DNA from 4 places in the Streptomyces sp. NPDC026589 genome. Region 2 is predicted to be linked to each of the others. Evidence: riboswitches for the same ligand, from Rfam matches in the RefSeq annotation. Region 2 holds a riboswitch; each other region holds the start of a gene.
The links. A riboswitch is a leader RNA that binds a small molecule or an ion and turns the genes downstream of it on or off. The one in region 2 is predicted to bind cyclic di-AMP.
Positions count from the first base shown of each region.

Region 1: linked by a shared signal. The riboswitch ahead of AB0F29_RS19185 (NlpC/P60 family protein) and the one ahead of AB0F29_RS01950 (LysM peptidoglycan-binding domain-containing M23 family metallopeptidase) in region 2 are both predicted to bind cyclic di-AMP.
Region 3: linked by a shared signal. The riboswitch ahead of AB0F29_RS27005 (M23 family metallopeptidase) and the one ahead of AB0F29_RS01950 (LysM peptidoglycan-binding domain-containing M23 family metallopeptidase) in region 2 are both predicted to bind cyclic di-AMP.
Region 4: linked by a shared signal. The riboswitch ahead of AB0F29_RS29320 (transglycosylase family protein) and the one ahead of AB0F29_RS01950 (LysM peptidoglycan-binding domain-containing M23 family metallopeptidase) in region 2 are both predicted to bind cyclic di-AMP.

Region 1 covers NZ_JBEZYG010000010.1:149,659-155,364, forward strand. Annotated here, with positions in the region: gene AB0F29_RS19170 (GNAT family N-acetyltransferase) at 1-768, opposite strand, end outside; gene AB0F29_RS19175 (C40 family peptidase) at 811-1,890, opposite strand; gene AB0F29_RS19180 (hypothetical protein) at 2,137-2,490, shown strand; gene AB0F29_RS19185 (NlpC/P60 family protein) at 2,536-3,744, opposite strand; cyclic di-AMP (ydaO/yuaA leader) riboswitch at 3,743-3,892, opposite strand; gene pcrA (DNA helicase PcrA) at 4,190-5,706, shown strand, end outside.
Region 2 covers NZ_JBEZYG010000001.1:459,315-465,020, forward strand. Annotated here, with positions in the region: gene AB0F29_RS01945 (SGNH/GDSL hydrolase family protein) at 1-68, opposite strand, end outside; gene AB0F29_RS01950 (LysM peptidoglycan-binding domain-containing M23 family metallopeptidase) at 256-1,212, opposite strand; cyclic di-AMP (ydaO/yuaA leader) riboswitch at 1,216-1,376, opposite strand; gene AB0F29_RS01955 (tyrosine-protein phosphatase) at 1,820-2,632, shown strand; gene AB0F29_RS01960 (DUF6126 family protein) at 2,682-2,855, opposite strand; gene AB0F29_RS01965 (XRE family transcriptional regulator) at 2,922-3,530, opposite strand; gene AB0F29_RS01970 (aspartate aminotransferase family protein) at 3,613-5,010, opposite strand; gene hpnH (adenosyl-hopene transferase HpnH) at 5,102-5,706, opposite strand, start outside.
Region 3 covers NZ_JBEZYG010000016.1:223,394-229,099, reverse strand. Annotated here, with positions in the region: gene AB0F29_RS27015 (PrsW family intramembrane metalloprotease) at 1-149, shown strand, start outside; gene AB0F29_RS27010 (aldo/keto reductase) at 248-1,192, opposite strand; gene AB0F29_RS27005 (M23 family metallopeptidase) at 1,372-2,415, opposite strand; cyclic di-AMP (ydaO/yuaA leader) riboswitch at 2,427-2,579, opposite strand; gene AB0F29_RS27000 (PP2C family protein-serine/threonine phosphatase) at 2,845-4,065, opposite strand; gene AB0F29_RS26995 (MerR family transcriptional regulator) at 4,206-4,952, opposite strand; tRNA gene AB0F29_RS26990 (tRNA-Met) at 5,061-5,134, opposite strand; gene AB0F29_RS26985 (type II CAAX endopeptidase family protein) at 5,349-5,706, shown strand, end outside.
Region 4 covers NZ_JBEZYG010000020.1:16,078-21,783, reverse strand. Annotated here, with positions in the region: gene AB0F29_RS29335 (sel1 repeat family protein) at 1-404, shown strand, start outside; gene AB0F29_RS29330 (cytochrome P450) at 414-1,721, shown strand; gene AB0F29_RS29325 (transglycosylase family protein) at 1,897-3,015, shown strand; cyclic di-AMP (ydaO/yuaA leader) riboswitch at 3,304-3,486, shown strand; gene AB0F29_RS29320 (transglycosylase family protein) at 3,492-4,202, shown strand; gene eno (phosphopyruvate hydratase) at 4,525-5,706, shown strand, end outside.

The DNA of each region.
Region 1 (5,706 bases), on a different contig from region 2:
CCGGTCGTCCGGCTCCAGCGAGATGTTGACCTTCTCGCCGATCCGGCGGTAGCCGATGCCCGCGTAGACCCGCTCGACGCCGGGGTCGCCCGGCTCCAGCCAGACCGCTCGGCAGCCCTGATCGAGGGCCCGTTCCGTCAGCCAGGCGGAGAGCGCGGCGCCCACGCCCCGGCGGCGGTGGCGGGCGGCGACGGCGAGCCCGGCCAGCTCGCTCAGGCCGTCGATCGCGGCCGAGCAGCCGCCGGCCCCGGCCGGCGCGCCGTCGAGGACCGCCAGTGCGGCGACCCCGCCGCCGCCGGCCGCCGCGCGCAGCCAGTCGGTCATTCCCGGCTCCGGCTCGCCCTCGCCGCCGAACCCGTGGTGCTGGACGCGGGCGGCCTCGGTGAACTCCGCCTCGGTGACCGGTGTGCCGATACGGAGGCCGTCGACCGGTTTCGGCGGCCGGAGGTCCTCGCGACCGCAGACGAGTAGCGGGGCGCGGTTCTCCACGGTGAAACCGGCGGCCAGCAGGGCCGGTTCGACGGCCGGGGCCCAGGCGGGCAGGAACTCCAGGCGGGGGAGCCGTTCGTGCTTCCCGAAGGCGTCGACCAGGGCCGCCACATCGTCCGCCGTGGGTTCCGCGCCCCGGTCGGGGATGGCGTAGTTGGCGTACTTCAGCTCCCAGCCCGGGTTGTGCCGGACGGTGAACGGGCCCACCCGGTAGTGGTCCGGGGAGCGCAGCGCGAGCGCCCGGGCGTAGTCCTGGACGGCGTTCGCCATCGACGTCATACGGGGATTCCTCCGGCGGGAGATCGGGACCTGCGCGGCGGACTATGCCACCCGGGTCGCTCCGGCGAAAGGCATTTGGTCGACGGGCGCGATGCGGACCGGCGCTCCGGGGCGCGGGGCGTGGATCATCTGGCCGCCGCCGATGTAGAGGCCGACGTGGCTGATCCCGGAGTAGAAGAAGACCAGGTCACCGGGGGCCAGTTCGGAGCGGGGGACCCGGGCTCCGGCGTTGATCTGGGTGTAGGTGGTGCGCGGCAGGCTCACGCCCGCCGCCTTCCAGGCCGCCTGGGTCAGGCCCGAGCAGTCGAAGCCGTTCGGGCCCGTCGCGCCCCAGACGTACGGCTTGCCGATCGCGCCGTACGCGAAATCGATGGCCTGGGCGGCGCGGGACCCGGGGGCCGCGACCGGACCGCCGCGGACGGTCGAGCGGTCGGCGTGGGCCGGGCCGCCGGCACCCCGGGCGTCGGCGGAGCGCGCATGGGCGGCGCGCTCGTCGGCGGTCAGGGTGTCCAGCAGCCTGCGGGCGTCGGCCAGCTTGGTGCGGATCGCGGTGCGGTGTTCGCGCAGCTCGGCGCGGCGGGCGGCGAGGCGTTCGGTCTCCTGGTCGGCGCGAGCCTTGACGCGGGTGATCTGGGAGACCTGCCGCCGGATGCCGCGCAGGAGGCCGCTCTGCCGGTCGCCCGCCCGGTCGAGGTAGGAGGCGCGTTGCAGATAGGCGTCGGGGTCGGAGGAGAGCGCCAGTTGCAGGGCCGGGTCAAGGGTTCCGCTGCGGTACTGCGCGGTGGCCAGCGAACCGAGGGCGTGCCGGGCGGTGTTGAGGCGGGCGGTGCGACGGGCGGCCTCGTCGGCCAGTGCGTCGACGGCGCGGGTGGCGGTGGCCGCCTCCTCCTTCGCCCCGTTGTACTTCTCGGTGGCGACCTCGGCGTCGTGGTAAAGCCGGTCGACCTTCGCCTTGACCTGCGCGGCGGTGGGCGCCGGTTCGGCGGGGGCCGCGCCCGCCCCGGTGACCGATCCCGCGGTGGCTGCCCCGGCGAGCGCCAGGGTGGCGGCGGTGCGGGCAGCAGAGCCGGTGAGCGGGCGCTGCTTGGGTTTTCGGTGAGCTGACCTGCGGTGCGCTGCCACGGGGGCGGCATCCTTCCTGTCGGCTGTCCGCCGGGATATACCGGCGGGTCCGTGAAGGACGCTAATCCCGGGGCCGGGAAAAGAGTCGCCATGACTGCTATTGCCCTGATGTGACGTTTCATCGGTCTTGGTTGATCACCGATGCGTCCACATATCAGGGCAATGCGTTCAATGCCGGAGGTAGCGCACAAGGAAGGTGTGCCTCACTGAAGGGCGCATCCCCGGCCCTGGCTAGGCTCCGGAGCCATGGACGTACTCATCAATGTCTTCGTCGCCCTGCACATCATCGGCATCGCCTCCCTGCTGGGCGGCTTCCTGACGCAGATGAAGGCCATGGGAGCGGGCACCGCCCGCTTCACCCCCGCCATGCTGCACGGCGCGCTGACCATGCTCGTCACCGGCATCGCCCTGGTCGGGCTCAATCAGGCCGACGACCAGACCGTGAACAACGTCAAGATCGGCATCAAGCTCGCGCTGCTGGTCGTGATCCTCGCCCTCGTCTACGTCAAGCGGGACGACGAGACGGTGGACAAGGGCGCGTTCGCCGCGGTCGGCGGACTGACGGCCGCCAACATCTTCATCGCCACGGTCTGGACCTGAGGCGTTCCGGGGGCGGCCGCTGAGAAGCCGCCCCCGGATCACGCACTACGCCGGGCGCACGCTTCCGTAGATCGGCATGGAGTAGATCGACTCCTCGCGCACGTTCGCACCCGGCTTCGGGGCGTGGATCATCATCCCGTCGCCCTTGTAGATGCCGACGTGGCTGATGTCGTCGTAGAAGAAGACCAGGTCTCCGGGGACCAGATCGGACGTGGCGACCCGCGTTCCGACCTCCACCTGGTCCCAGGTCGTCCGGGGCAGGGTCACGCCCGCCTCCCGCCACGCCGCCTGCGTCAGCCCCGAGCAGTCGTAACTGGAGGGGCCCGACGCGCCCCACACGTACGGCTTCCCGATCTGGGCGCGGGCGAAGGCCAGGACCTTCTCCGCCTTGGTGGCGTAGCCGCTGTCCGTACCGGTGCCGTACCCGGAGCCCGGATCCGTTCCCGTACCCGTACCGGATCCGGAGCCCGTGCCCGAACCGCCGCCGGACTCCTTCGCCGCCTCCTCGCGGGCCTTCTCCTCGGCCTCGGCCCTCTCCTTCGCCTCGGCGGCCTGCCGGGCGGCCAGCTTCGCCGCCTTCTCCTTCGCCTCGGCCTCCTGTCTGCGCTCCAGCTCCGCCAGCCGCGCCTTCTCCTCGGCGGTCAGCCTCGACAGCAGGCCCCGGGCCTCGGTGAGCTTGGACTGCACGTCCTTCTTGCTGGAGGCGAGCGTGGCCTGCGTCTCGGTGAGGGTCTCCAGGCTCTTCACCGCCTCCGCGCGCTTCCTCGCCGCCGAGGCCTGCTGCGTACGGACCTCGTCGACAGCCTTCTGCTGCCGCTCCGTCGCCCGGTCCATCAGCCGGCTCTGGTCGAAGTACCCCTGCGGGTTCTCCGCCAGGAAGAACGTCGCCGCGGGCGCGATGCCCCCGTTGCGGTACTGGGCCGCCGCGTAGGAGCCCAGTGCCCGGCGCGCCTCGTTGATCTTCTCGGCCCGCTTCGCCACGTCGGAGAGCAGCGAGTCGACCTTCGTCTGCTGGGACGCGGAGGCGGCCTTGGCCCGGTTGTACTCCTGGGTCGCGGTGCCCGCCTGCCGGTACAGGGCGTCGACCTTCTTCCGCACTTCTTCGATGGCGGGCTTCGGCTCCGCCGGCGCGGCCGTGGCGCTCTGCGTGGAGAGCAGCGTCACGGAGGCCAGCGCGGCCGTCGTCAGCCCGACGGCGGGTGTGGTGGTGCGCACCTTCGTGCGCGGCTTGCGATGCGATGCCAAGACCGGCATCTCCTTCCGTGGGCCGCCTACCGGGTTAGCTGTCGGGTTCGGACGGAACGGAAGGCTGTCCTACGGTCCGGCCGCGAGGGCACGGACCGATTCACCCCGGTGTCGCGTGTGGGTCCCCGGTTCCGAACGGCCTGGGCGGCAGGACGGATTCGGCAGAGGCGCCCGTCGGGCGTGGTTCGCCCCAGGGAGGTACGGGCCACCTGACCGAGCACGCTAGCCAACCGGCCCCGCCGCTGGGAAGGACGATGAGCGATATGCCCGATACATTTTCGTGACCTTTCCGGATCGGGGGCCCGGCACCCCCTCCCACCGGGCACTCCTTCACGGAACGTCGACGTCCGGTCTCTGCGCGTACGGGGGAGAGGCGGGCGATTCCCCGGTGCCGACGGCCGCTTCCCGGCTTCGGCCGAAGGTTGTCAGTCCGGCCGCCTAGACTCAGGAGGCGATGAGCAGCCTCTTTGACGACAGTTTCCTGACCGGCCTCCAGCCCGTGGAGGACGGCCCCCCGCCGCCCCCCGAGGACCACGCGCCCGAAGCGGTGCCGGAGGGACTCTTCGGAGGCGTCTACGACGCGCCCCCGCCGCCCCGGGACGGGTACTACCGGGACGGTCACGCGCGCCCGGTGATCGACTCCGCCGCCCTGCTCGACGGGTTGAACACCGAGCAGCGCGCCGCCGTCGTGCACGCCGGGTCCCCGCTGCTCATCGTCGCGGGAGCCGGCTCCGGCAAGACCCGCGTCCTCACCCACCGCATCGCCCACCTGCTGGCCGAGCGCGGGACGCACCCCGGGCAGATCCTCGCGATCACCTTCACCAACAAGGCCGCGGGCGAGATGAAGGAACGCGTCGAGCAGCTCGTCGGCCCTCGCGCCAACGCCATGTGGGTCATGACCTTCCACAGCGCGTGCGTCCGCATCCTGCGCCGCGAGTCGAAGAAGCTCGGCTTCACCTCGTCGTTCTCGATCTACGACGCCGCCGACTCCAAGCGCCTGATGGCCCTGGTCTGCCGCGACCTCGATCTGGACCCGAAGCAGTTTCCGCCGAAGTCCTTCACCGCCAAGGTCTCCAACCTCAAGAACGAGCTCATCGACGAGGAGACCTTCGCCGGGCAGGCCGCGGACGGTTTCGAGAAGACCCTGGCCCAGGCGTACGCGCTCTACCAGGCCCGCCTGCGCGAGGCCAACGCCCTGGACTTCGACGACATCATCATGACGACGGTCCACCTGCTCCAGGCCTTCCCCGACGTCGCCGAGCACTACCGCCGCCGCTTCCGCCACGTCCTCGTCGACGAGTACCAGGACACCAACCACGCCCAGTACACGCTGGTGAGGGAGCTGGTCGGCCCGGCCGGGGAGGCCGACGCACCCGCCGAGCTGTGCGTGGTGGGCGACGCGGACCAGTCGATCTACGCCTTCCGGGGCGCGACCATCCGCAACATCCTCCAGTTCGAGGAGGACTACCCGAGCGCGACGACGATCCTGCTGGAGCAGAACTACCGCTCCACGCAGACGATCCTCTCCGCCGCCAACGCCGTGATCGAGCGCAACGAGAGCCGCCGCCCCAAGAACCTCTGGACCAACGCCGGCAGCGGCGCCCGCATCACCGGCTACGTCGCCGACACCGAGCACGACGAGGCGCAGTTCGTCGCCGACGAGATCGACCGGCTCACCGACGCGGGCGACGCCAAGGCGGGCGACGTCGCCGTCTTCTACCGGACCAACGCCCAGTCCCGTGTCTTCGAAGAGATCTTCATCCGCGTCGGCCTGCCCTACAAGGTCGTCGGCGGTGTGCGCTTCTACGAGCGCAAGGAGGTCCGGGACGTCCTGGCCTACCTCCGGGTCCTCGCCAACCCCGAGGACACCGTCCCGCTGCGCCGCGTCCTCAACGTTCCCAAGCGCGGCATCGGCGACCGCGCCGAAGCGATGATCGACGCCCTGTCGATGCGCGAGAAGATCTCCTTCCC
Region 2 (5,706 bases):
AAACTGTCGCCAATCGCCGCGTACGACCCGATGGTGTGCTGCTGGTTGTTTCTCGAATCGTCTGCCACAAGCACTTATCCTGCATCGTGCGATGTGACCTACGCGACCGTAATACGGGGTTGACGGGTGGTGAGATAGACCACCCGGTCAGTTTTTGGTAAAGCCGGAATAAGTGGAGGGGCGGTGCGCCGCCGCACACCGCCCCTCGATCACTTATCGCCGCGTCCGGTCGGACGGAGCCGTTGGACGGAGCCGTCAGACGGAGACGCCGTGCTGACGCAGGTACGCGATCGGGTCGATGTCCGAGCCGTAGCTCGGGCCGGTGCGGACCTCGAAGTGCAGGTGCGGGCCGGTGGAGTTGCCGGTGGAGCCGGAGAGGCCGATCTGCTGGCCGCCGGTGACGGTCTGGCCGACGGAGACGTTGAGCGAGGACTGGTGGGCGTACTGGGAGTACATGCCGTCCTCGTGCTGGATGACGACCTCGTTGCCATAGGAGCCGCTGTTGCCGGCCGAGACCACGGTGCCCGGGCCGATGGCGAGTACGGGGGTGCCGGAGGCCGCCTGGAAGTCCGAGCCGGTGTGGTAGCCGCTGGACCAGCTGGCACCGGAAGCCCGGTACTGGGTGGTGACGTTGGCGCTGGCCAGCGGGGCGGACCAGCCGGAGCCGGTGGCCTCGGCGGAGCCGGTCCGCGACGGGCTGCCGGAGCCCTCGGAGTCGTCGGCGGAGACGGTGTCCGCCTTCGGGGCCTCCTTCGGCGCGGCCTTCGGCGCCGGTGCGGCCTTCTTCGGGGCGGCCTCGGGAGCCGCGGACTTCTCGGCCGGGGCGGAGCCCTTGGCCCCGAGGGTCAGCTTCATGCCCGGGTGGATCAGGCCGGGGTTCTCGCCGACGGTGGAGCGGTTGTCCTGGTACAGCTTCTCCCACCCGCCCTTGAGCTGGTGCTCGGCCGCGATCTTCGCCAGGTAGTCGCCGGAGACGACGGCGTACGTCTTCGGGGCGGCCTTCGACGCGGCAGGGGCGGTGGCCGGGGCGGTGTGCGCGGCGGCGACCGAGGCGGCGGCGGGCTTCGCGGCCGGAGCGGCCTGGTCCGCCGCGTTCGCGACGGTGGCCCCGATGAGCGGGAGGGCGAGTGCGGCGCCGCCGGCCCCTGCGACGAGGACGCCGCGGGAGATCGGGCCGGACTTCGGACGACGGTGCTTACCCTTTGCGGGCATGGGAAATTTCCTCTCCGGCGCCTGCGAGGTGAGCTGTCGGGTTCGGGCTGGAGATGCCCGGTCGCGTTGCGGCGACTTCACCCCGAGCCGGTCCGGATCGCTCCGGATCGGCGGCTTACCTGGTTCCCCCGCTCCTGCCACACGTGAGTGGGTGGGTGCGAATTCCGGGCGGCGGCAGGATTAGGCGGTCCGTCCGGATTGCGGCGACCGTAAACGAGTCAGGACGAGCAGAACAAGCCATCGGTTGCGCACCGGAATCATCGGTTCGATTTCTCCCCGGATTTCCCGTCACACTCCGTGGATTACGGATCTTGGATTTCCGTACGTACACCGGGAATACTCCGGGGCAAGCTCACCACGGACCGTCACGGATATGATCCCGCTCACCCCCGAAATCCCATCTCCCCCATTAGCGGGGCATGTTCTGCGAAATGCGTCAATACGGACATCGGGTCGACTTCCCTCCTGACGCCAGGTCAGCCCGGGCGCCCCGGCGCCCCGCACCGGACGCTCGACCGTGATGATTTTCCGTCGAATCGATGTCGTATCGTCACGGGAGCGCCCTCGCCGGCGAGCCGCGCCGGCGCCAGAGATCCCAGGAGCCACCGTGACGCAGCAGGTGCCGCAGGTCCCGCCGACAGAGACCGCGCTGACCGGAGTCCGCAACTTCCGCGACGTGGGCGGGCTCCCCACCGCGGACGGCCGGCGCACCGCCTTCGGGCGGCTCTACCGGAGCGGCCACCTGGCGCACGCCACGGCCGAGGACGCGGCCTTCCTCGGCGGGCTCGGGCTGCACACGATCTTCGACTTCCGCCACTCCGCCGACCACCGGCTCGACGGGTACGACATCGAGCTGGCCGGTGTCCGCAATGTCAGCATTCCGCTCTCGGACCCGGCGGACGGCGCCGAGTTCTGGCGGCTGGTGAGCGACGGAAACATCGAGCAGCTGCGCTCGGTCCTCGCGAACGGCAAGGGCGTCGACCGCATGATCCGGATGTACCGCGCGACGATTCTGGACCGCACCCCCGAGCACAGCCGGGTGCTGCACTCCCTGGCCGAGGACAGCGTCCCCGCCCTGATGCACTGCGCGGCGGGCAAGGACCGGGCCGGTCTCTCGATCGCGGTCGCCCTGCTGGCGGTCGGCGTCGAGCCGGAAGCGATCGAGGAGGACTACCTCAAGTCCGACGACCTCCGCCGCCGCTACGCCGTGAAGCGCTCCGACGCGTCCGGCACCGGCATGTCACCCGAGGTGCTGGAGCTGCTGGACCCGCTGTTCGGGGCGCGGCCCGCCTACCTCGCGGCGGCCTTCACGGCCATCGAGGAGAACTGGGGAACGACGGACCGCTACCTGTCGGAGGGACTGAAGGTCTCCCCCGAGACCCGGGAGCGGCTGCGCGAGCGCCTGCTCGACCAGGGCTGACCCGGACGGGAAGCGATCCGTCCGGGGGCGGTCGGTCGTCCGCCCGCCGTCACTTGCTCCCGGCCACCACGAAGAGCAGGTAGAGGAAGCCCGCTATGACGTGGCCCGCCACCAGGTAGGCGAAGAGGCGGATGATGACACCGCGCGGCATCCTCTTCTCCTGCGGGTCCTCGTTCGGGCGGCGGCCGGGACCCAGCGGGTCGTAGTGCTCGGAATCGGACATGACGGTCCTCTCTGTCGGCCTCGCGGCCGGTGGAGCGAAGGAGGGGAGCCGGCCGGGACGGCCGGTTCAGCGCGCGTGGAGGGCGTTGCCGAGGCACAGCTCGGCGGCGGGGCTATGGAGCAGGGAGTGGACGAAGAGCAGCTCCGCGCCGCAGCGGTCGACGGCCGCGATCCGGTGCGGGGTGAGCGAGTCGAAGTGGGCGCTGTCGCCGGGTTCGAGGTCATGGACGGTGTCGCCGAGCCCGATCCGCAGCCGCCCCTCCAGAACGTACAGCCACTCCTCGCCGGGGTGGACCCGGACCAGGTCGCCCTGGGCCCCGTACGGAACGCGTACCCGCAGCGCCTGCATCGCGCGACCGGATCCGCCTGCCTGCCGGTACATCCAGCCGTCGGCCTCCGCCCCCTCGAAGCCGCCGCCGCGGACGATCGCGTCCCGTTCGGGCGGCTGCTCGCCGAGCAGCTCGGAGACCGTCGTACCGTAGATACGGGCCAGTCCCAGCAGCATCGGCAGCGAGGGCTGCCTGCGGCCGGTCTCCAGCCGGGAGAGATGGGCCGGGGAGAGCCCGGCCCGGCCGGCGGCGGTCTCCAGCGTGAGGCCGCGATCGCGGCGCAGGTCGCGCAGTCGGGGTGCGACGCCGGGGAGCTCGTCCGGCGCCCCTTCGTCCGGAGGGTTCATGGCTCCATTGGGCCAGGATCTTTCCTCCGAGGCAAATAACTTGCCTCAGAGGCAATTCTCATCGTCCCATCGCCGAAGCCGGTCAGCGATGGGCCACGGCCTGCTTGACCAGCGTCCGGCCGAAGTCCCACATCAGTCCGCCCCCGCCGTGCGCGTCGTCCATCACGGACGTGAAGGCCGCCACGAAACGGTCCACCTCCGCGTCCCCGATGACCAGCGGCGGGATCAGCTTGATCACTTCCAGGTGGTCGCCGGAGACCTGGGTGAGGATCCGGTGCCTCTGGAGCAGCGGCACCACGACCATCTGCGCGAAGAGTCCCTTGCGGGCCGCCTGGAGCATGGTCCAGCGGCTGCGGAGCTTGAGCGAGGACGGCCTGCCGAACTCGATGCCGATCATCAGCCCGCGCCCGCGGACCTCGTGCAGCAGCTCGTAGCGGTCCACCAGGGCCGCCAGCCGCTCGCGCAGCAGGTCGCCGGTGCGCCGGGCGTTGGCGACGGTCTCCTCGTCCTCCATCACCGTCAGGACGGCGAGCCCGGCCGCCATCGCCTGGGCGTTGGAGCCGAAGCTCGCGGAGTGGACGAGGACCCGGTCCATCGAGGAGTAGACCTTGCGGAAGATCCAGTCCTTGCCGAGGGTCGCGCCGACGGGCACATAACCGCCGGAGAGCGCCTTGGCGACGCACACCAGATCGGGCTCCACCCCCTCCTCGTGCTGGTAGGCGTAGAAGTCCCCGGTCCGGCCGAGGCCCGTCTGCACCTCGTCGACGATCAGGAGCGCCTTGTGCCGGTGCAGCAGCTCCTGCGCCCCGCGCAGATAGCCCGGCGGCGCGGCGTGCACGCCCTTCCCCTGGATCGGCTCCACGACCAGGGCCGCGACGTCACCCCTCCTCAGCTCGCGGCGCAGCGCCGCCAGGTCGCCCAGCGGGACGGCCGTGTCCGGCAGCAGGGGGGCGAAGCCGTCGCGGAAGCCACTCTCCCCGTTGACCGAGAGGGAGCCGGTGGTAAGCCCGTGGAAGGCGTGGTCGCAGTAGAGGACCCGGGGCTTGCCGGTGGCGTAGCGGGCGAATTTCAGCGCCGTCTCGACCGCCTCCGTGCCGCTGTTCCCGAAGAAGACGCGGTCCAGATGCGGGCTGTGGGCGAGGAGCTTCTCGGCGAGCAGTCCGGGCAGCGGCTGGCAGTCGAAGCGGGTGAGGTCGGCGAGCTGAGCGTCCAGGACGTCGTGCAGCGCCTGGCGGACGACGGGGTGGTGACGGCCGAGGCCCATGACGCCGAACCCGGCGAGCATGTCGAGGTAGTCGTTGCCCTCCGCGTCCCAGAAGTACGCGCCCTCGGCCCGCTCGTAGACCTTGTCGAAGCCGATGGTGTGCAGCATGCGCGGCAGCTGGTGGTTGAGGTGGCGTGCGTGCAGGTCGTACCGTTCGGCCCCGCGCTCGGCGAGGAGCCGAGCCAGGTCGAAGCCCTGGGATCCGCCGTCCGTCATCGCCCGCTCTTCCCTTCGGATGTGCTGCGCCCTGAGGGCCGGCCGCCCCGGGAGACCCGTGGCGGCCGGCCGTACCTCGTCGGACACCGCCTCAGCGGTTGCTGCTGATGGTCTCCCGCGCCGCGCGCAGGGATTCCTTCAGGGACCCCATCGTGGCGAGCACCGCCGTGGGCTCGTAGCCGCAGTGCGCCATGCAGTTGGCGCAGCGAGGGTCCTTGCCCCGGCCGTACTTCTCCCAGTCGGTCTCCTCGATGAGCTGACGGTACGTCGGTACGTAGCCGTCGTTCATCAGGTAGCAGGGGCGCTGCCAGCCGAAGAGCGAGTAGTTGGGGATCGCCCAGGCGGTGCACGGGAAGTCCGCCTTGCCCTCCAGGAAGTCCAGGAAGAGCGGTGAGTGGTTGAGCCGCCAGCGGGCCCGGTTGCCGCCCGCGAAGGCCTTCTTGAACAGCTCGCGGGTCTGCTCGACGCCGAGGAAGTGCTCCTGGTCGGGGGCCTTCTCGTAGGCGTAGGCGGGAGAGATCATCATCTCGTCGACGTGCAGGTCGTCGTTGAGGTAGTTGAGGACCTCGATGATGGTCTGCGGGGTGTCGGTGTTGAAGAAGGTGGAGTTGGTGGTGACCCGGAAGCCGCGCCGCTTGGCCTCCTTCATCGCGGCGACGGCCTCGTCGAAGACGCCTTCCTTGGCGACCGACTCGT
Region 3 (5,706 bases), on a different contig from region 2:
GAAACGGGTACGGGTACGGGCACAGCCCCGGGCAGACGCCCGGATACGGGCAGGCGCACGGGCACACACCGGGATACGGCCCCGCCGCCTACCCGCCGCCCCAGCCGTACGGCAGCGCACCCCCCAGCCACCGCCGCCCGCCGACGTAGCCGGAGCCGGAGCCGGAGCCACAGTCACCACCACGGCTTCGGCCTCCGCGAACGGCGGTTCCGTCCGGGGCGTCGCCCGGCGGCGGCGTCCGGCTCCGTCAGGCCGACGCCTCGGTGAGCAAGGCGAGTTCGCCGTCGGTCAGCCGCAGGTCGGCGACCGCGACGAGGGCGGGAAGCTGCTCGACCGTACGGGCGGAGGCGATCGGGGCGGCGACGGTCGGCTGTGCGGCGAGCCAGGCGAGGGCGACCGTGGCGATCTCGGCGTCCCGTTCCCCGGCGACCCGGTCCAGGGCGGCCAGCACCCTGCGGCCCTGCTCCGACTCCAGGTAGCCGCCCGCCTTCGCGGAGCGGGCGCTCTCCACGGCCGTACCGGGGCGGTACTTGCCGGTGAGGAAGCCGGAGGCGAGCGCGTAGTACGGGACGGCGGCGAGGCCGGCGCGGGCCGCGGTGTCCTGGAGATCGCCCTCGTAGGTGTCGCGGGAGACCAGGTTGTAGTGCGGCTGGAGCGCGACGTACCGGGCGAGGCCCTCGCGCTCGGAGAAGTCGAGGGAGGCCCGCAGGCGCTCGGGGCTGATGTTGGAAGCGGCGATGTGCCGCACCTTGCCGTCCTTCACCAGCTGGTCGAGGGCGGTGATGATCTCCTCGACCGGGACGGTCTCGTCGTCGAAGTGCGTGTAGTAGAGGTCGATGTGGTCGGTGCCGAGGCGGCGCAGCGATGCCTCGGCCGCGCCCTTGACGGTGCCGGCGGAAAGGCCCCGGTGGTCGGGGTGGGCGCCGGCCTTGGTGGCGACGACGATGTCGGACCGGTTGGAGCGGGAGGCGAGCCACTTGCCGATGACGGTCTCCGACTCACCGCCCTCGTTGCCCTCGACCCAGGCGGAGTACGCGTCGGCGGTGTCGATGAAGTTGCCGCCGGCCGCGACGTACGCGTCCAGGACGGCGAAGGACTGGTCCTCGTCCGCCGTCCAGCCGAAAACGTTGCCGCCGAGGGCGAGGGGGAAGACCTGGAGGTCAGAGGTGCCGAGAGTGCGCGCGGAAGTCATGTGGAGGTTCAACGGGCCGGGGCGGAGCCGGTATTCCGTCGCCCGCCGGACCGTACCCGGACCGTACCCGGACCGTACCGTCCCCGGACAGACCGGCAGCCCTGACGTCGGGGGGTGTGCGTCAGGGCTGCCGGGGTTGCGGGGCGGCGACGAAGGACGTCAGCCGCGGGACCGGGAGGTCAGACGTTCAGGCCCTTGCTGTTGAGCCAGGCCATCGGGTCCATCGCGGAACCGCCCGCGGTGCGGACCTCCAGGTGGAGGTGGACGCCGGTGACGTTGCCGCTGTCGCCCATGCGGCCGATGGTCTGGCCGGTGGTGACCTTCTGGCCGACGGAGACCTCGATCGAGGACTGGTGGGCGTACCAGATCTCCGTGCCGTCCTCGAGTTCGAGGACCGTGCGGTAGCCGTACGAGCCGGAGTAGCCGGCCGAGGTGATCGTGCCGCTGTGCACGGCCTTGAGCGGTGCACCGGCCGACCCGGCGAAGTCGAGACCGGTGTGCTGGCCCGAGGACCAGAGCGCGCCGGACTGACCGTAGGTGGAGGTGATCGTGTACGAGAAGGTGGGGAGGGAGAAGCTGGCGGCGAGCTTGGCGAGCCGCTCGGCCTCCTTCTTCTTCTCCGCCGCTTCCTTCGCCGCCTTCTTCTTCGCGGCGGCCTCGGCCTCGGCCTCTGCCTCTGCCTCGTCCTGCTGCTTCTTGGCCTCGGCGGCGGCGCTCTCGGCCGCTGCCTTCTCGGCGGCGGCCTTGGCCTCGGCGTCGGCGCTGGCCTGCTGCTGCTCGGCCTGCTGGAGGATCCGGGCGCGCAGCGCCTCGCCCGCGTCGGTGCCCTGCTCGGCCTCGGCGGTGGTGAGGCCGGCGGTGGTGAGCGGCGCGGAGGCGGCGACCGGGGCGGGCTCCGCCTCGTCGGACATCAAAGACCCGACGCCGGGAAGGGACTTGGCGTCGGGGAGGTTGTCCACGATGGAATCGGGAAGAGAGATGGAGACCGGCGCCTTGTCCTGCGCGGTGGCCATGCCGCCGGCACCGACAGCCGCTATGACACCGACCCCGAGGACGGTGGAGCTACGGGCCAGACCACGCTGCTTGGCCACGCGGTGCTTGCCGCGCACGGGACGGATGGACTCCGCGGTGGGGTTCCATTCCTCCCAGGTGCGCTCCTCGCCACCGAAGGTGTCGGCACTGAAGGGTGACGGGGCCTCAGGGGCAGGCTTGTTGGACGCCACGTGGGCGCACTCCTTTCCTTCCTTCTCGCCTACCGGGTTAGCTGACGGGTTCGGAGCAGGAAGGTCTCCTACGGGCCCCTCCGTCTCTCACGAGACGCAGGCGTCCGATTCACCCCATGTAGGTGGTTCCCCGGTTCCCTTGCGGAATTCGGCGCTCGCGCGCGGCGCCGTCTCTGACGACGGCTGTGACGACCGCGCTGCGTTATCGAACGTTAATAGACGGACGGGCCCTATTCCAAGCTGTTCCTGTTGATCATTAACGAACATGGCGGGGATGTACGGGTGACAACCGGGCGCAATCGGGCGACTTGACCACCACTCAGCCACATCACTTTTTCTGACGGTGTGTCAAATGTTATGCGGAGCGGTGCACCTCGATTACGCACCGTGTCATCGCTCGGCGTCATCGCCCGGCGTCATCGCCCGGCGTCATCGCCCGGCGTCATCGCCCCGGCCCACGATCTTCACCGTCGTCCGGGGCACGGGCTGCCCCTCCGCCGGCCGGCCGACCGCGATGAGCGCCATGTCGTCCGTGGTCCGCCCGCCGGTGTGCAGCCGTACGTCGTCCGTCAGCGCCGACAACAGCTCCTCCGGGCCGGGGAAGATCCGGCCGCGCAGCCGGGCCGCCGGATCGTAGAAGACCCCGTTCGGGTCCCGCGCCTCGGACAGGCCGTCCGTGAAGGCGAGGAGCGTCGCCCCGGCGGGCATCGCCCACTCGTCGGACCGGTCCGGCCACACCCCCAGGTCCATCCCCAGCGGCATGGCGGGCACCGAGGGCGCCAGCACCTCCAGGGCGCCGTCGGCGTGCAGCAGGATCGGCTCGGGGTGACCGCGGTTGACGATGCGCAACGAGGCCGAACCGGGCGGGATCTCGGCCAGCACGGCGGTGATGAACCCCTCCATCGCGTCCAGCCCGTACCGTCGCGTCCCCTCCCGGGCCAGCGCCCGCTCCAGCCGCTGCGCGACGCCCTCCAGCGAACGCTCCTGCTCGGCCGCCTCCCGGAACGCCCCGATGATCACCGCCACCGCCTCGACGGCGTCCAGCCCCTTGCCGCGTACGTCGCCGACGACCAGACGCACTCCGTACGGGGTGTCCGCGACGGCGAACAGGTCGCCGCCCACGAACTCGTCCGCCTGGGCCGCCTCGTACCGCGCGGCCACCTGGAGTCCGCCGATCCGCTCGGCCGGGGTCGGCAGCACGGCCCGCATGGCGGTCTCCGCGATGACCCGGGCCGAGGCCAGCTGCTCGTTGCCGCGCCGCACGACGCCGTTGATGACGAGGGCCAGCACCGAGGCCGTGAGCACGGTGATCAGCTCGATGATCGGGACCACCTGGGTGGTCGTCCCGTCGGAGAGCCGCATCGCGATGACGGAGAGGACCGCGGCGATCCCCGTACGGACGGTCCGGTTCTTCGAGAAGAACGGCGCGGCGATCAGCGGGGCCGCGACGAACAGGGGGACAGCGGTGAAGTTGGGCGGAGTCAGCGAGTCGAGCACCAGCCCGCCGAGAATCAGCAGGGCGGGCAGCAGCCGGACGAACCGTCCGGTGCGCCGCCCGTCGGACGTCAGCTGGCCCTCCCGGGACCCGAACACCACCCGGCCCACGGCGTCGAAACTCCCCGCCGTGGCACTGCGCCGTTCGTCGGCCATCCCCACCTGTGCACTCCTGCCCGGTCCACCCACGGCTGCGGACGGTACCGCGCCCCGCCCAGGCTTCCCGGAGCCGCGCCGAGCGGCTACTCCGCATCGGCCGAATAGGGGGAAGGCGGGCGGAGGCCGGCCTTCCGTGGTCAGTCGGAGAGCCGGTGTTCCGCGTATACCGTCAGTGCGTCCCGTACGAAGGCGGCGGTGCCGTCCCCGTAGCGATCGTAGTTCTTTCCGAAGCGGGGGTCGGCGACATACATCTCGCCGAGCCCGATCACGTACGAACGGCTGGGCGCCTTGGCCGAGGACAGCCAGGCGCAGTGCCGCCGCGCGAGGTCCTGCGCCTCGGCCCCGTCGGCGGCGAGCCCCGCCCCCCTGGCCCGGCCCCAGGCGCGCGCGACGGCCTCGTGCTCGTCCTGGAACGCCTTCTTCCGCTCGTCCCCGAGCGACCGCCACCAGCGGTCGCCCTCCTCGTACGCGTCCCGGCCCCAGCGCTCGGTGACCTCCTGCTCGTGGGCGGTGTGATCGAAGCCGTCGAACACTTCATCGGCCATGAGTTCCATCCCCTCCTGCGTCTTGTGGAGAGTGGTCCGCACCGAGGCGATCTGCCGCCCGATGCGCGCCTGCTCCTGTTCGAGCAGCCGCAGATGCGCCCGCAGCGCCACCGCCGTGTCCCGCTGCCCCGCGAGCACGTCCTTGATGGCGGGCAGCGAGAGACCGAGCTCCCGCAGCAGCAGGATGCGCTGCAGCCGGACGAGGGCGTCCTGGTCGTAGTAGCGGTAGCCGTTGCTCCCGATCCGGCTCGGCGCGAGGAGACCGACGTCTCCGTAGTGCCGGAGCGTGCGGCTCGTGGTGCCGGCCTGTCGGGCGATTTCCTGAATGGACCACTCCATGCCGGAAACGCTAGATCTTTACGCTGCGTCAAGGTCAAACCGCACCATCACGGCGCCAGAAAACGACTCGGGCCCGGCACGCTGTGCGTGCCGGGCCCGGGCCTTCAGTAGCGGGGACAGGATTTGAACCTGCGACCTCTGGGTTATGAGCCCAGCGAGCTACCGAGCTGCTCCACCCCGCGTCGGTAAACACAACTCTACGGCATTCCCGGCACACCTCTGACCAATTACGGCGGAGCTCCTCCGGGCCGGGGTTCGGGGCGCCGCCCTCGGGGGATCCACCATGGCTTTTGCCCTGTTCCGCATGGGATCTTTTGGTAAGTCCACAGCCGACCGGGTTGCTGGGACAGGCGGAGCGGCGGGGGTGCTCTCGCCATCGGGGAAGAGGGTGACGTGGTGCGAGACGGAACAGGCGGCACGGACGCGACGGACGGAACAGGCGGGACGGACGGTACGGACGGTACGGACGGTACGGACGGGATACGGGACGGTCGGCCGGGGCGAGGGCTGACGTGGCCGTGGTTCCTGGTGGTCGTCGTCGTGTACGCGGGCATCATTCAGGGGCTCGGATTGCTGATCGGCGTCGACACCAGTTCCTCCGACAGCCCGTTCCCCACCACGGAGTCCTTGGTACGCAACGCGCTGATCCCGATCGGGGCGTCGATCGTGTTCGCCGCCGCCGTCGTGACCTGGCTCGGCTGGTGGGGCGAGGTGCTGCGCTACCGGGCACCCGTTCGCCGCTGGGTGCGCTGGG
Region 4 (5,706 bases), on a different contig from region 2:
GACAGAACGAGTCCGCCGAGCAGTGGTTCCGGCACTCCGCTGACGCGGGCGACGTCGAAGCGGCGGCCACCCTGGGCGAGCTGCTCGCCTCGCGCGACGCGGCAGCGGAAGCCATCCCGTACCTGGAGCAGGCCGCCGAGGCCGGCGTCGTGCGGGCGCAGTACCGCCTGGGTATGGTCCTGGCCGCGCAGGCGCAGAGCTGGCTGACCCGGGCGGCCGAGGCGGGGTACCCCGCCGCAACGCAGGAGCTGCCCCCGGCCCGTGCGGTCACCGCCAACCCACTCATGTCCCCTGGCCCCGAGCAGCTTTTCCCGCCGATGGTCATGCGCGAGGAGGATTTCCTCCCGCCCGACGCAGTTCCCCCTGCCGACCCGGATGCTCACTCCGGCAGGCAGTCCCGATAACGTCGAACGGTGAACGACACCCCCGCCTGCCCGCATAGCGGGGCCACCCCGGCGGCCCCCGCCCCCGAACTCTTCACCTGGGAGTTCGCCTCCGACCCCTACCCTGCCTACGCCTGGCTCCGCGAGCACCGCCCCGTGCACCGCACCGCGCTGCCCAGCGGGGTCGAGGCCTGGCTCGTGACCCGGTACGGGGACGCCAAGGAGGCGCTCGCCGACGCGCGGCTCTCCAAGAACCCCGCCAACCACGCCGAGTCGCCGCACGCCAAGGGGAAGACGGGGATCCCGGGGGAGCGCAAGGCGGAGCTGATGACGCATCTGCTCAATATCGACCCGCCGGACCACACCCGGCTGCGCCGGCTCGTGTCCAAGGCGTTCACCCCGCGCCGGGTCGCGGAGTTCGCGCCCCGCGTGCAGGAGCTGACGGACCGGCTCATCGACGACTTCGTGGAGAAGGGGAGCGCCGACCTCATCCACGACTTCGCCTTCCCGCTCCCCATCTACGCCATCTGCGACCTGCTCGGCGTCCCCGAGGAGGACCAGGACGACTTCCGGGACTGGGCGGGCATGATGATCCGGCACGGAGGCGGGCCGCGCGGCGGGGTCGCCCGGTCGGTGAAGAAGATGCGCGGCTACCTCGCCGAACTCATCCACCGTAAGAGGGAGAATCCGGGCGACGACCTGATCTCCGGGCTGATCCGGGCCAGCGACCACGGCGAGCACCTCACGGAGAACGAGGCGGCCGCCATGGCGTTCATCCTCTTGTTCGCCGGGTTCGAGACGACGGTCAACCTCATCGGCAACGGGACCTACGCGCTCCTGCGCCACCCCGAGCAGCGCGCCCGGCTGGAGGCCTCCCTGGCGGCGGGGGAGGACGCGCTGCTGGCCACCGGCATCGAGGAGCTGCTCCGGTTCGACGGACCGGTCGAGATGGCGACCTGGCGGTACGCCACCGAGACGCTGACCCTGGGCGGCGAGGAGATCGCCGCCGGGGACCCCGTACTCGTGGTGCTGGCGGCGGCCGACCGTGACCCGGAGCGGTTCACGGATCCGGACACCCTGGACCTTGCGCGGCGTGACAATCAGCACCTCGGATACGGGCACGGCATCCACTACTGCCTGGGGGCGCCGCTGGCCCGGCTGGAGGGACAGACCGCGCTGACCACCCTGTTGAGGCGCCTTCCTGACCTGCGACTTGCGGGAGAACCTGGCGATTTGCGCTGGCGCGGCGGACTCATCATGCGTGGACTGCGCACCCTTCCGGTCGCGTTCGAACCGGGTAGTCGATCCGAAAAAAGTGACAGAGTGTCAACTCCGTGACTTTCACGTGATCTGCGCTGCATCGACTTGTGACACACGTTCGAGTCCCGCTAGGTTCACGGTTCGACGCGTCGGTCGCACCTTGCTCACGCGTCACTTGGGCGCCGAAGCAGGCACGGAATCCGCTGTGCGGCGCTCAGGCCACTCGCTTGTCAGTCGCACGGAAGGCATACCCATGGGCTCCGCGAACGGCAGACACCGCCGCCCTCGTCAGGCACCCGCCATCATCGTCGCCGCAGGCGTGACGGGATCGGCCATCGCCATCCCGCTGCTCGGCGCCGGCGGCGCGCACGCGGCCGAGGCCACCACCTGGGACCGGGTCGCCGAGTGCGAGAGCGGCGGCATGTGGAGCGCCGATCTCGGCAACGGCTACTACGGCGGGCTCCAGTTCTCGCAGGAGACCTGGTCGGCTTACGGCGGCACGGCGTTCGCGCCCCGCGCCGACCTCGCCAGCCGCTCGCAGCAGATCTCCGTCGCCGAGAAGGTCCTGGACGACCAGGGCCCGAAGGCGTGGCCCAGCTGTGCGGTCATCTCCGGCCTCGCGGTGGACGGCGGTCTGCCCGGCGTCGACCCGGGCACCTCGCCGTCCACGGATCCGTCCGCCGACCCGTCCGCGGATCCGTCGGCGGACCCCTCGGCCGACCCGACCTCCACCCCGACCGGCGAAGCGGATGCAACCGGCGAACCCGGTGAATCCGGCGAACCCGGTGAATCCGGTGAAGCGCGCGAAACGGGCAAGGGTGAGAAGGGTAATGAGGCGGACAAGGGCGGTAGTGGTGGCGCGGAGAAGCGGAGCGAGGCTCCCGACTCCTCGGTGACGCCCTCCGCCCCGCCCGCCTCCGGCGCCCCCGACGCCTCGGACCCCTCCACCGCCCCCGACGCCTCGGCGGACGAGGACGGCAAGGGGGGCAAGCACCGGGGCGCCCCCGCGCCCGAGGAGGCCGACGCGGGCCAGAAGGACGGTCCCCGTGAGTCCGGCCGGCACGCCTCGCGTGGCGAGGGCGACGCGCGGGACGGTGGCACGGCGCCCGCCGACGGGTACACGGTGCGGCCCGGCGACAACCTCTGGGCGATCGCCGACGCCCAGGAGATCCCCGGCGGCTGGACCGGCCTGTACGAGACGAACAAGGACCTCCTGGGCTCCGACCCGGACCTGATCCTGCCCGGCCAGAACCTGGACCTGGGCATGGACCGGGGTGCGGGCGAGGACGCGGGCCGGGGTGCGGCCGAGAGCGCCGCCCCGGCCGCCCCGGAGGGCGCCGAGACACCCGCCGGGGCGCCCGCCGCCAACTGAACGAATTCGGGAAAACACCCCGAAAATCGAGGCAGTTAAGAGACCTATGTCCACTTTTGCGTAAGTGAGACATGGGTCTCTTTGCCTCAACTGGCGCGGCTCGCCCGGCTGGTCCGGGTGAATCGCCCCCCACCTGCGGAAACGCCCAGTCGGCCACGGCGAGTTCGGGTTGATTGCCCCCTATGTCCATCTTTGAATGTCGGGGTTGCCTGTGTTTACGGTCGGACCGCTCGCACCGCGGGCCCCGTCGACCGTCACGCCGAATCCTGCCGTCGGTCGAAGGGAACAGACGCGTAAGCGCCGTAGGCAGGAGCGGGGGACCCAGGTAAGCCGCCGGGTCCGGACGCCTCGTCGAACCGACGGGGACGTACGGGACCGGCTAGGGGTGAAGTCGCGAGCAGCACCGCGCGACCGGGCAACTCATCAGCCCGAACCCGACAGCTCACCTCGTAGGCGTCGGTGAGGAGATTCGTTCCATGCTGCTGAACAGCAAGGGCAAGCACCGCCGCCCGTCCAAGGCCACCCGTATCGCCACCCTCGCGGGTGTCACCGGTACCGCCATCGCCATCCCGCTGATGGGCGCGACCAGCGCTTCCGCCGCCTCCGTCGAGACCTGGGACGCCGTCGCCCAGTGCGAGTCCGGCGGCAACTGGTCCATCAACACCGGCAACGGCTACTACGGCGGACTGCAGTTCTCGCAGTCCAGCTGGGCCGCCGCCGGCGGTACGCAGTACGCCTCCCGTGCCGACCTGGCCTCCAAGGACCAGCAGATCGCCACCGCCGAGAAGCTCCTCGACCTCCAGGGCCCGGGCGCCTGGGCCTGCGCCGGCGCCGGCGGCCTCACCAACGACGGTGTGGACCCGGGCGTCAACACCGGCTCCGGCTCCGGCTCCGGCGAGAGCAAGCCCGAGCAGGCGCAGCCCGAGCGCCAGGCCGAGCAGCCCACCACGCGCTCCGAGCAGCGCGAGGCCCCCAAGGCCGAGAGCAAGAAGACCGTCACCACCCCGACCGGCGAGAAGGTCCAGAAGGGCGACGGCGAGTACAAGGTCAAGGCCGGCGACACCCTGAGCACCATCGCCGACGCGGAGGGCGTCAAGGGCGGCTGGAGCAAGCTCTTCAAGCTCAACGACGACATCGTCAAGGACGCCGACCTGATCTTCCCGGGTCAGCAGCTCCACCTGAAGTAATCGCCGTCTCTCCTCTCCGGAGGAGAAGCGTCCGGCGGCACTTCTCCTCGCACGGCTCCCCGGCCCGGCGCGCTCGTCCCCCCAGCGCGCCGGGCCGGGTTCTTCGTGAGCGGCGGGCGCCGCTGGCCCGCATGTGTTCACCTCTTGTTGTTACCGCTCAGTAGGTTTCTAGAGTTTTGTCCCGTGATGCAGCTCCTTGGACCCTTTTTCGTCCCAGGAGGCGGGCGGTCGGCCGGTCGACACGGCCGGGCCCGATAGGCTCGTGCCGCAAGGCCACAGTGACCCTGCACAACCAGTGTCAGATCCCAGAAGGAGATGCCTCGTGCCGTCCATCGACGTCGTCGTAGCCAGGGAAATCCTCGACTCCCGGGGCAACCCCACGGTCGAGGTCGAGGTTGGCCTCGACGACGGCAGCACGGGCCGTGCTGCTGTTCCGTCCGGAGCCTCCACCGGTGCGTTCGAGGCCATCGAGCTTCGCGACGGTGACCCCAACCGCTACATGGGCAAGGGCGTCGAGAAGGCCGTCCTCGCCGTCATCGAGCAGATCGGCCCGGAGCTCGTCGGGTACGACGCCACCGAGCAGCGCCTCATCGACCAGGCGATGTTCGACCTCGACGCCACCGAGAACAAGGCGTCGCTCGGCGCGAACGCCATCCTCGGCGTCTCGCTGGCCGTCGCGCACGCCGCCTCCGAGGCGTCCGACCTGCCGCTCTTCCGTTACCTCGGCGGCCCGAACGCGCACCTGCTGCCCGTTCCGATGATGAACATCCTGAACGGCGGCTCGCACGCCGACTCCAACGTGGACGTCCAGGAGTTCATGATCGCCCCGATCGGCGCGGAGTCCTTCTCCGAGGCCCTGCGCTGGGGCGCGGAGGTCTACCACACGCTGAAGAAGGTCCTCAAGACCAAGGGCCTGTCCACCGGACTCGGCGACGAGGGCGGCTTCGCCCCGAACCTGGAGTCCAACCGCGCCGCCCTGGACCTCATCGTCGAGGCCATCAAGGAGGCCGGTTACGTCCCGGGCCGCGACATCGCGCTCGCGCTCGACGTCGCCGCGTCCGAGTTCTACAAGGACGGCGTCTACGAGTTCGAGGGCAAGTCCCGCTCGGCCGCCGAGATGACCGAGTACTACGAGGAGCTCGTCTCCGCGTACCCGCTGGTCTCCATCGAGGACCCGCTGTACGAGGACGACTGGGCCGGCTGGAAGGTCATCACCGACCGCATCGGCGCCAAGGTGCAGATCGTCGGCGACGACCTCTTCGTCACCAACCCCGAGCGTCTGGCCCGCGGCATCGAGGAGGGCTCCGCCAACGCCCTGCTCGTGAAGGTCAACCAGATCGGTTCGCTGACCGAGACCCTGGACGCCGTCGAGCTGGCCCAGCGCAACGGCTTCAAGTGCATGATGTCGCACCGCTCCGGCGAGACCGAGGACGTCACCATCGCCGACCTCGCCGTCGCCGTGAACTGCGGCCAGATCAAGACCGGCGCCCCGGCCCGCTCGGAC